Regions from separate parts of the Pseudomonas siliginis genome, predicted to be linked through region 1. Evidence: predicted binding sites of a transcription regulator. Region 1 holds the regulator's gene; each other region holds the start of a gene.

What was found. The regulator FliA, encoded in region 1, starts transcription of late flagellar genes. The targets are predictions, from matches to a motif close to CTAAAGTTTNNNNNNNNNNNGCCGNTAA.
Region 2: the regulator FliA is predicted to act here: its motif matches at 966-993, upstream of NF676_RS22695 (methyl-accepting chemotaxis protein).
Region 3: the regulator FliA is predicted to act here: its motif matches at 884-911, upstream of NF676_RS02465 (methyl-accepting chemotaxis protein).
Region 4: the regulator FliA is predicted to act here: its motif matches at 878-905, upstream of NF676_RS13775 (methyl-accepting chemotaxis protein).

What each region holds. Positions count from the first base shown of each region.
Region 1 is NZ_CP099598.1:1,723,842-1,726,044, reverse strand. Features, by position in the region: gene NF676_RS08175 (protein phosphatase CheZ) at 1-27, opposite strand, end outside; gene NF676_RS08170 (chemotaxis response regulator CheY) at 46-417, opposite strand; gene fliA (RNA polymerase sigma factor FliA) at 585-1,325, opposite strand; gene fleN (flagellar synthesis regulator FleN) at 1,322-2,152, opposite strand.
Region 2 is NZ_CP099598.1:4,945,941-4,948,143, forward strand. Features, by position in the region: gene NF676_RS22690 (MFS transporter) at 1-812, opposite strand, end outside; gene NF676_RS22695 (methyl-accepting chemotaxis protein) at 1,160-2,203, shown strand, end outside.
Region 3 is NZ_CP099598.1:418,487-420,689, reverse strand. Features, by position in the region: gene NF676_RS02475 (lipocalin family protein) at 1-421, opposite strand, end outside; gene NF676_RS02470 (hypothetical protein) at 451-705, opposite strand; gene NF676_RS02465 (methyl-accepting chemotaxis protein) at 988-2,203, shown strand, end outside.
Region 4 is NZ_CP099598.1:2,970,132-2,972,334, reverse strand. Features, by position in the region: gene NF676_RS13780 (undecaprenyl-diphosphate phosphatase) at 1-729, opposite strand, end outside; gene NF676_RS13775 (methyl-accepting chemotaxis protein) at 1,034-2,203, shown strand, end outside.

The DNA.
Region 1 (2,203 bases):
GCCCTGTGATGATTCGTTATGCTCCATAGCTCCCCCGCGCATTCATCAGCCGATGCGTTCGAAAATCTTCTCGATTTTGTCTTTCAACGCTTGAGCCGTGAAAGGTTTGACTACGTAACCGTTCACACCGGCCTGAGCGGCCTCGATGATCTGCTCGCGCTTGGCTTCAGCAGTCACCATCAACACCGGGAGGTGCTTGAGTTTTTCATCGGCGCGCACGTGACGCAGCAGGTCGATACCGGTCATGCCCGGCATGTTCCAGTCCGTTACCAGAAAGTCGATGCTGCCGCTGTTGAGCACCGGAATGGCAGTGGTGCCATCGTCGGCCTCGACGGTGTTGGTGAACCCAAGATCGCGCAGCAGGTTCTTGATGATCCGCCGCATCGTTGAGAAGTCATCAACGATGAGGATTTTCATGTCTTTGTTCAATTCGACCTCCAAGCAGTCTTAAACGCGCCCAGCACCTGGACGCGCCACTTCAATCAATCGGCGCAGCACTTAAAGTTTGTCTGGAGCACAACGGATCGAGACCGGCGCCGTTCATCACCGCACCAGCCTCGTTTCGCAGTGTCCCCACACTGCCTTCAGCGCGCTCGCCACTCCCCCAAACGCCCCCGCAGACGGGCCGCGCACTGGCTGTGTAACTGGCTGACCCGCGATTCACTGACGCCAAGGACTTCACCGATCTCCTTGAGGTTCAGCTCTTCGTCGTAGTACAGCGCCAACACCAGTCGCTCACGCTCCGGCAAATTGGCAATCGCGTCCGCCAGCGCCGCCTGAAAGCGTTCATCTTCCAGATCGCGTGACGGCTCCATATGAGCACTGGCGCCATCCTCGTGCAGCCCTTCGTGTTCGCCGTCCTGCAACAGGTCGTCGAAACTGAACAGGCGACTGCCCAAGGTGTCATTCAGAATCCCGTAGTAATCGTCGAGACTCAATTGGAGTTCGGCCGCAACCTCGTGATCTTTAGCGTCACGGCCGGTTTTAGCTTCAATCGAGCGAATCGCGTCGCTGACCATCCTGGTATTACGGTGAACCGAGCGTGGCGCCCAATCCCCTTTGCGCACTTCATCGAGCATCGCGCCGCGGATTCGAATGCCCGCGTACGTTTCGAAACTGGCGCCTTTGCTGGCGTCGTATTTGGTCGAGACTTCCAGCAAACCGATCATCCCGGCCTGGATCAGGTCTTCGACCTGCACGCTGGCCGGCAGGCGCGCCAGCAAGTGATAGGCAATGCGCTTGACCAGCGGCGCGTAGCGCTCGATCAATTCGTATTGCGCGTCACGCGCCGACTTTTTGTAAAGATTCATGCCACTGGCGGTCATATCACAGGCCCTGCGGTTTGCTGCACGAGACGCTCGACGAAAAATTCCAGATGCCCGCGCGGGTTGGCGGGCAGCGGCCAGGTATCGACCTTCTGGGCGATGGCCTTGAAGGCCAGTGCGCACTTGGAACGGGGAAAGGCTTCGTAGACGGCGCGCTGCTTCTGCACTGCCTTGCGCACGCTTTCGTCGTATGGCACGGCGCCGACGTATTGTAGGGCGACGTCGAGGAAGCGATCCGTGACCTTGGTCAACTTGGCGAACAGGTTGCGCCCTTCCTGCGGGCTCTGCGCCATGTTGGCCAGCACGCGGAAGCGGTTCATGCCGTAATCGCGGTTGAGCAACTTGATCAGCGCGTAAGCGTCGGTGATCGAAGTCGGCTCGTCGCAGACCACCAGCAACACTTCCTGGGCGGCGCGTACGAAACTGACTACCGAGTCACCAATACCCGCAGCGGTATCGATCACCAGCACGTCGAGATTGTCGCCGATGTCGCTGAACGCCTGGATCAGGCCGGCGTGTTGCGCCGGGCTCAAGTGCACCATGCTCTGCGTGCCGGAGGCCGCCGGCACGATGCGAATCCCGCCCGGGCCTTGCAACAGCACGTCGCGCAATTCGCAACGGCCTTCGATGACGTCGGCCAGTGTGCGCTTGGGTGTCAGCCCCAGCAGAACGTCGACGTTCGCCAGGCCCAGGTCGGCGTCCAGCAGCATGACCCGACGGCCAAGCTCTGCCAGCGCCAGCGACAAGTTCACTGACACGTTAGTCTTGCCGACGCCACCTTTGCCGCCGGTCACCGCGATCACCTGTACGGGATGCATGCTGCCCATGTTATTTCTTTACCTTGTCTTGCATAGACGGAGGCCACATTACTGGCTGCG
Region 2 (2,203 bases), 2.8 Mb from region 1:
AGGAACAAGTGCAATTGCGAACTCGCCACTGACAGGTCGAACTTCTCGATCAGGTAGAAGGTGAAATAACTGGTGAAACTGGCCATGTAAAAATACTTGGAGAACACCAGCAGCCCGAGCACCACCAGCGCACTGGTCACCCTGCCCTTCGACAAGCCGTGCGTCGCCGCCTGGCCGGCCTTGAGCTTGAACAGGTTCAGGTGATTGGCGTACCAGCGGCTGATGCGGTACAGCACGAACAGCGCAAACACCGCGAACAGACCGAACCACGCCACATTGCCCTGGCCGAAGGGAATGATGATCGCCGCCGCCAGCAATGGGCCGAACGCGGAGCCGGCATTGCCGCCGACCTGAAAGGTCGATTGCGCCAGACCAAACCGGCCGCCCGAGGCCAGCCGCGCAACACGCGAGGCTTCCGGGTGAAAGGTCGACGAGCCGATACCAATCAGCGCCGCCGCCAGCAGAATCAATGGGAAGCTGCCGACCACCGACATCATCAGAATGCCGATCAAGGTACACACCGTGCCTGCCGGTAACAGCCACGGTTTGGGGTGGCGATCAGTGTGATACCCGACCCACGGCTGCAACAGCGACGCGGTCAACTGAAAGGTCAAGGTGATCAGGCCGACCTGGGTAAACGTCAGGCCATAGTTGGCCTTGAGCATCGGGTAGATCGACGGCAGCACCGACTGGATCAGGTCATTGATCAGATGCGCCAGCGCCACCGCGCCGATGATGCGCATCACCAAGGGGCTGCTTTGCGGAGCAGCGGTCGCCGAGGCAGCGGCGGTCTGGACGTTGCTGATAGCCATGGAAAATTCCGGACAGCAGATGGGTGCCCGCAGGCAGGTGCGTCAATGTGCCATTTTTCGGTGCGCCAGCGCTATCCCCTTAGCCAGCTAACTAACCAACATTCCTATCTCGCGTAGGAGCTGGTGGCGAAGGTGATAGCTCAACGCCATGGTCTGAATCTTGCCTTGCTTCTGCCCTTGAACACGATCGCCTTACAAAGGCGCTCGACAATGGGAAGTTTCGCTACAGAGCCGGCCTACAGAGCGGGCGAGGGTGAACTTTCGAGGCCTTTTAGAGGGCACAGGTCGCAGCCGAAAGGTTCGCGATGCACGCCAATGGTGCGTGGTGTCCAGAGGAGTCATGAGGCATGCAGGCTTTCCTTTCACCGGGGATCAATTTGCTGGGGCGGTTTGGCTTCGCAGGTAAATTCCAATTATTGTTTCTGCTGTTCATTCTGCCGCTGGCCGGCAGCCTGTTGATGATCGGCCATGACTATCGCGAGAAGCTCAATCTGATCTCGGGCGAACGTGCCGGCGTGCGTCAGCTGCTCGCGCTGGATGCGCTGGACAACCTGCTCGCCGCGCAACGCGACCGCGCCGCCCGCTGGCGCGCCACCGAGACCAATCGTCAGCCGACACCGGCCACCCTCGCCGCCATGGCTGCCTTCGACGGCGTGCAACCGGCGGTGCTGCAAGCCACCACCGAGCTGGGCAATGCCCTGAATCAGCAAGGCGCCGACGGCGCAATCCTCGAACGCTTTCAGGCGCTGCAAACCGCACTCAATGGCCTTGATTCGAAAAGCCTGAGCAGTGTCGGCTGGTGGCCGGACGGTTATGACCGCTTCACCAATGCCCTGGGCGCGCTGCAAGCCTTGCGCGAGCAGATCGTCATGGACAATCGCCTGACCCTCGCGCCGTGGCTGGAAACCTACCTGCTGACGCAGATTTCCACGCAGCACGCGCCGGACCTGATCGAGCGTGTCGGCCGTCTCGCCGCGGTCGGCCAGGCTTCGGTGGTCTCCGGGCAGTTCACCCTGCAGAGCCGCCTGCAGTTGCGCGACCTGCGCAGCCGCATTGGTGACGCCCGAGAGCAACTGGTGAAAACCGCCGGCCTGCTGGAGGCGCGTCTGCCAGCCGAGCTGCAAGCCTGGGCCGGCCAGTATCACGACAGCCTGAAACACCTCGACAGCGGCCTGAAAGTCCTCGACGACGGTGTGTTTGGCGGCAGCATCAACCTCAAGCCAGAGGACTTCGAACGCAGCCTCGACGCGCTGCTCACCGACCTCGCTTCCCTGCGCCAGCAATCCCTGGTCGCGCTGGATCAGCGGCTCGATGCGTATTACAGCTCGGCGATCCGCCAGTTCATTCTTGTCGCTGCTATCTTCGGTTGCTTGCTGTTGGCCGCGTTGTAT
Region 3 (2,203 bases), 1.3 Mb from region 1:
GACTCGGATCGCCGACGATGGCGGTCTTGTAATCGTCGCTGACATACAACACCCAGTACTCGCCCTTCGCCACACCCGGCACCAGGCGCGAGAACCAGTTATCGAATTCGACCCAGAGCTTGTCGGTCTTGCCCGGCACTTGTGGATAAGCCGTGCCCTTGGCTTCTTCCCACTGCCACTCCGGAGTCAGGCAACGGTTGAGCACGCCGACATTACCGTCAGGCTTGAGGGTGTAATGGGCTTCGGATTGCGCGCAGTGGCGCTGGAAGTACATCGGCAAGCGTGCCAGTTCATACCAGGTGCCCTGATAACGCTTGAGATTGACGCTGTTGACGGTCTTGGGCGCCAACGGGTCGACGCCGGAAGTGGCGCAGCCAGCCAGTACCAGGCCAGCAAAAAGGATCAGCAATAACCGCTTCATTTTTTTCTCCGTGGGCGCGAAGCCCCGGTTTACTTCAGGCCTTGGCCGGAAAACATCAGCACTTTGTCACCGGCGTATTGCACGCTGATAAAGCTGTTCTTGTCGCCCCAAGTGCAGCTGGACATACCGAGCGCGCCCGAGCAATCGGTGGGCTTGCCGAGAAGGGTTTCCACTTCGGACTTGGCCATGCCGGCCGAGAGCTTGGAGTAGTTTTCCTGATTGACCTTGCTGCATGCGGCCAACAGCACGCAAAACGACAGCAGGGCGATAGATCGCAGCGACATGGTGAAACTCCTGGAACGAGGGGGGATGGCATGGTGCCAACCAGAAGCTTAGAAGAGAAAAGTGTCATCTGGTTCCGTGACCGAACGCCTATTTATCAGCCCGCCCGTCCGGCTTTTGTCGGTAAATCAAAAACTTTGTGAAGCCGTCGAGCATTTCGTCGACTTTCCCTGCAAACGCCTAATCTTTGGCGCGGCGCGGTCGAAAATAAGAGCAGCGCAACGCTGCCGAATATGGCAAATTGCCGCCCTTTCCTGACCAGCCCCTTCGCGGTAGTTCATTCGATGACCAGAAACATGAAATTCAGCCACAAGATTTTGCTGGCTGCTGCCCTTGTGGTGGCCGTTGCGTTCGCCTGTTTCATCTTCTTCAACGACTATCGCCAGCGTCAGGCCTTGAGCAGCAGCACCGAGGCGACCATGCAGGAGCTGGGAAGCCTGACCACCAGCAACATCCAGACCTGGCTGGAAAGCCGCATTCAACTGCTGCAATCGCTGTCGCAGCAAGTCGCCGTCGACGGCAACGCGCCCGCCAGCCTCAAGCGCATCATCGACCTGCCCGCCTACACCGGCAATTTCCAGCTCAGCTATTTTGGCGGTGCCGACGGCGTGATGTTCTCGGTGCCGGCCGGCAACCGTGCGCCGGACTACGATCCACGGGCGCGCGGCTGGTACAAAGCGGCCAACAGCGCGCAGCAGACCATCGTCACCGAACCGTACATAGCCGCTTCGTCGGGCAAACTGGTCATCACCGTCGCCACCCCGGTGCAGCGTCAGGGCCAAATGCTCGGCGTGGCCGGTGCCGACATCGATCTGACCAGCGTCAGCGCGATCATCAACTCGCTGAACTTCGGCGGCCACGGTCACGCATTCATCGTCAGCGCCGAAGGGAAAATCCTGATTCACCCGGACAGCAAGCTGGTGCTCAAAACACTGGCCGAGGCTTATCCGAACGGTGCGCCCAAAGTCAGCCCGGGCCTGAAAGAAGTCGAGTTCGACGGCAAGACCCAGTTGATCTCATTCACCCACGTCAACGGCGTGCCATCGGCTGACTGGTACGTGGCGCTGGTGCTCGACAAAGACACCGCGTTCTCGATGCTCAGCGAATTCCGCACCTCGGCACTGATCGCCATGGTCATCGCCGTGTTGATCATCATCGGCCTGCTCGGCATGCTGATTCGCGTGCTGATGCAACCGCTGCTGACCATGGGCCGTGCGATGCATGACATCGCTGAAGGCGAAGGCGATCTGACCAAACGTCTGGTGATTCACGGCAACGATGAATTCGGCGCATTGGGTACGTCGTTCAACCGCTTCGTCGAACGCATTCATACGTCGATCCGCGAAGTGTCCTCGGCCACCGGCCAGGTCAACGAAGTCGCCCTGCGTGTGGTCGCTGCCTCGAACTCGTCGATGTACAACTCCGACCAGCAGGCCAGCCGCACCAACAGTGTCGCCGCCGCGATCAATCAGCTCGGCGCCGCCGCTCAGGAAATCGCCC
Region 4 (2,203 bases), 1.2 Mb from region 1:
GCTGCCGATGAACTTGAGCAGGCCGCGTACAGCAATCATGGCGAAGATGAACGCCGTGACAAAACCAATGGCGAATACCGGGAAATCCGCCGGTACGAACAGGTCGCGGTATTTGTAACCGGAATACACCGCCGCACCGACCATGGTTGGCATGGCGAGGAAGAACGAGAACTCGGTGGCCGTCTTGCGCGACAGGCCGAACAGCAACCCGCCAATAATTGTCGAGCCGGAACGCGAGGTGCCGGGAATCATCGCCAGGCATTGCGCGAAGCCGATTTTCAGCGCGTCGGTCCAGCGAATCTCGTCGACGGTTTCCGCATGCACTTCATGCTGGCGCTGTTCGGCCCACAACATGATGATCCCGCCGATGACCAGCGCCGCCGCGACGGTAATCGGGTTGAACAGGTATTCGTGGATCAGATCGGCAAAAATCACGCCGAGCACTACGGCCGGCAGGAAGGCGATCAGCAGGTTGGCGGTGAAACGTCGTGCGCTCGGCTGGGTCGGCAGGCCGATCACCACGTCGAGGATCTTGCGCCGAAACTCCCAGACCACCGCGAGGATCGCGCCGAGCTGGATGATGATGTTGAACGCCATGGCCCGTTCGCCGCCGAAGTTCAGCAAATCGGCGACGATGATCTGGTGTCCGGTGCTCGAAATGGGCAAAAACTCCGTCAGCCCTTCTACAACTCCTAGAATCAGTGCCTGCAAGGCGGTCCAAAGATCCATCAATCCCCCAAAGAGCGATGCACGCGGGCATGCCCCGATAGTATTTTTTCGTTCACTGCGTCCAGCGTAGCCGGTAAAAGCTGTAGCGATTGCGCGCGCACAGGATCCACACGAAACGGTAAAAATTCCGTGAAATATCAAAACCGGATTCAGGTTTTCGCGCGCGGGGCCGAAATCCTAACAGACAAGCCTTAATAGCGCTCCCCGCGTTAGGCGGCTCAAGTCGCGCAATCGCGAGCCCACAGCGGTGGCTGGATGCTGGCGATCGTTTATTACAAGAACAAGAATCCGGAGTGACAGCGTTATGAACAGCTTGCGCAGTGTGTCGATCAGCCGACGCTTGTGGCTCATCTTGATCGTGGCGGTGGTCATGTTGCTGACCTTGGGCGTGCTGATGCTCAAGCAGATCCATGACGACCTCTACCACGCCAAGGCGCAGAAAACCCAGCACGTGGTGCAGACCGCCAGTGGCCTGCTCACCTATTACCAAGGTCTTGAGACCGCTGGCACCCTGACCAGGGATGCCGCGCAAAAGCAGGCGCTGACCGCGATCCGTGGCCTGCGCTACGACCAGAGCGACTACTTCTGGATCAACGACCTCACGCCCGTGATGGTCATGCACCCGACCAACCCCAAACTCGAAGGCCAGAACCTTTCGGCGATCCGCGACCCGGACGGCTTTGCGGTGTTCAACGAAATGGTCGCCATCGCCAAGGCAAAAGGCGCGGGCATGGTCAATTATCGCTGGCCGAAGCCGGGAGCGACTGATCCCGTTGCCAAGACTTCTTATGTGAAGCTGTTTGAGCCGTGGGGCTGGGTGATCGGCTCCGGCGTGTACGTCGACGATGTGCAAGCCGAATTCCAGGGGCAGATGATCAAGGCGTCGGCCATCGGCCTGGCGATTGCGCTGATCATGGCGCTGCTGGTGATTCTGATCGCACGCAGCATCGTCCGTCCGTTGCAGGAAACCGTGAATGCGATGGCCAACATCGCCAGCGGCGAAAGCGACCTGACCCGCAGCCTCGATACCCATGGCAAGGATGAAGTCACCGAACTGGCCCATCATTTCAATGCGTTCACGGCCAAGCTGCGCCGAGTGATTGGTGATCTGCAGGTCTCGGCCAGCGCTTTGGGCCAGTCTTCCAGCGAGCTGGGTAACGATGCCTCGCAGGCGCAGCAGCGCAGCCAGCAGCAGTCGCAGCAGATGGAACTGGTGGCCACAGCGATCAACGAAGTCACCTACGGCGTGCAGGACGTGGCGAAAAACGCCGAACACGCCGCCGCAGAAATGCGCGATGCCGAAGCGCAGGCGCAACAGGGGCAGATCAATATTGACGGCAGCCTGCAACAGATCGACAAGCTCTCGGGCACGATCGATCAGGCGGTGGAAGTGATCCGCACCCTGGCGGCGGAGAGTACGCAGATTGGCAGCGTGCTGGAGGTGATTCGTTCGATTGCCGAACAGACCAACCTG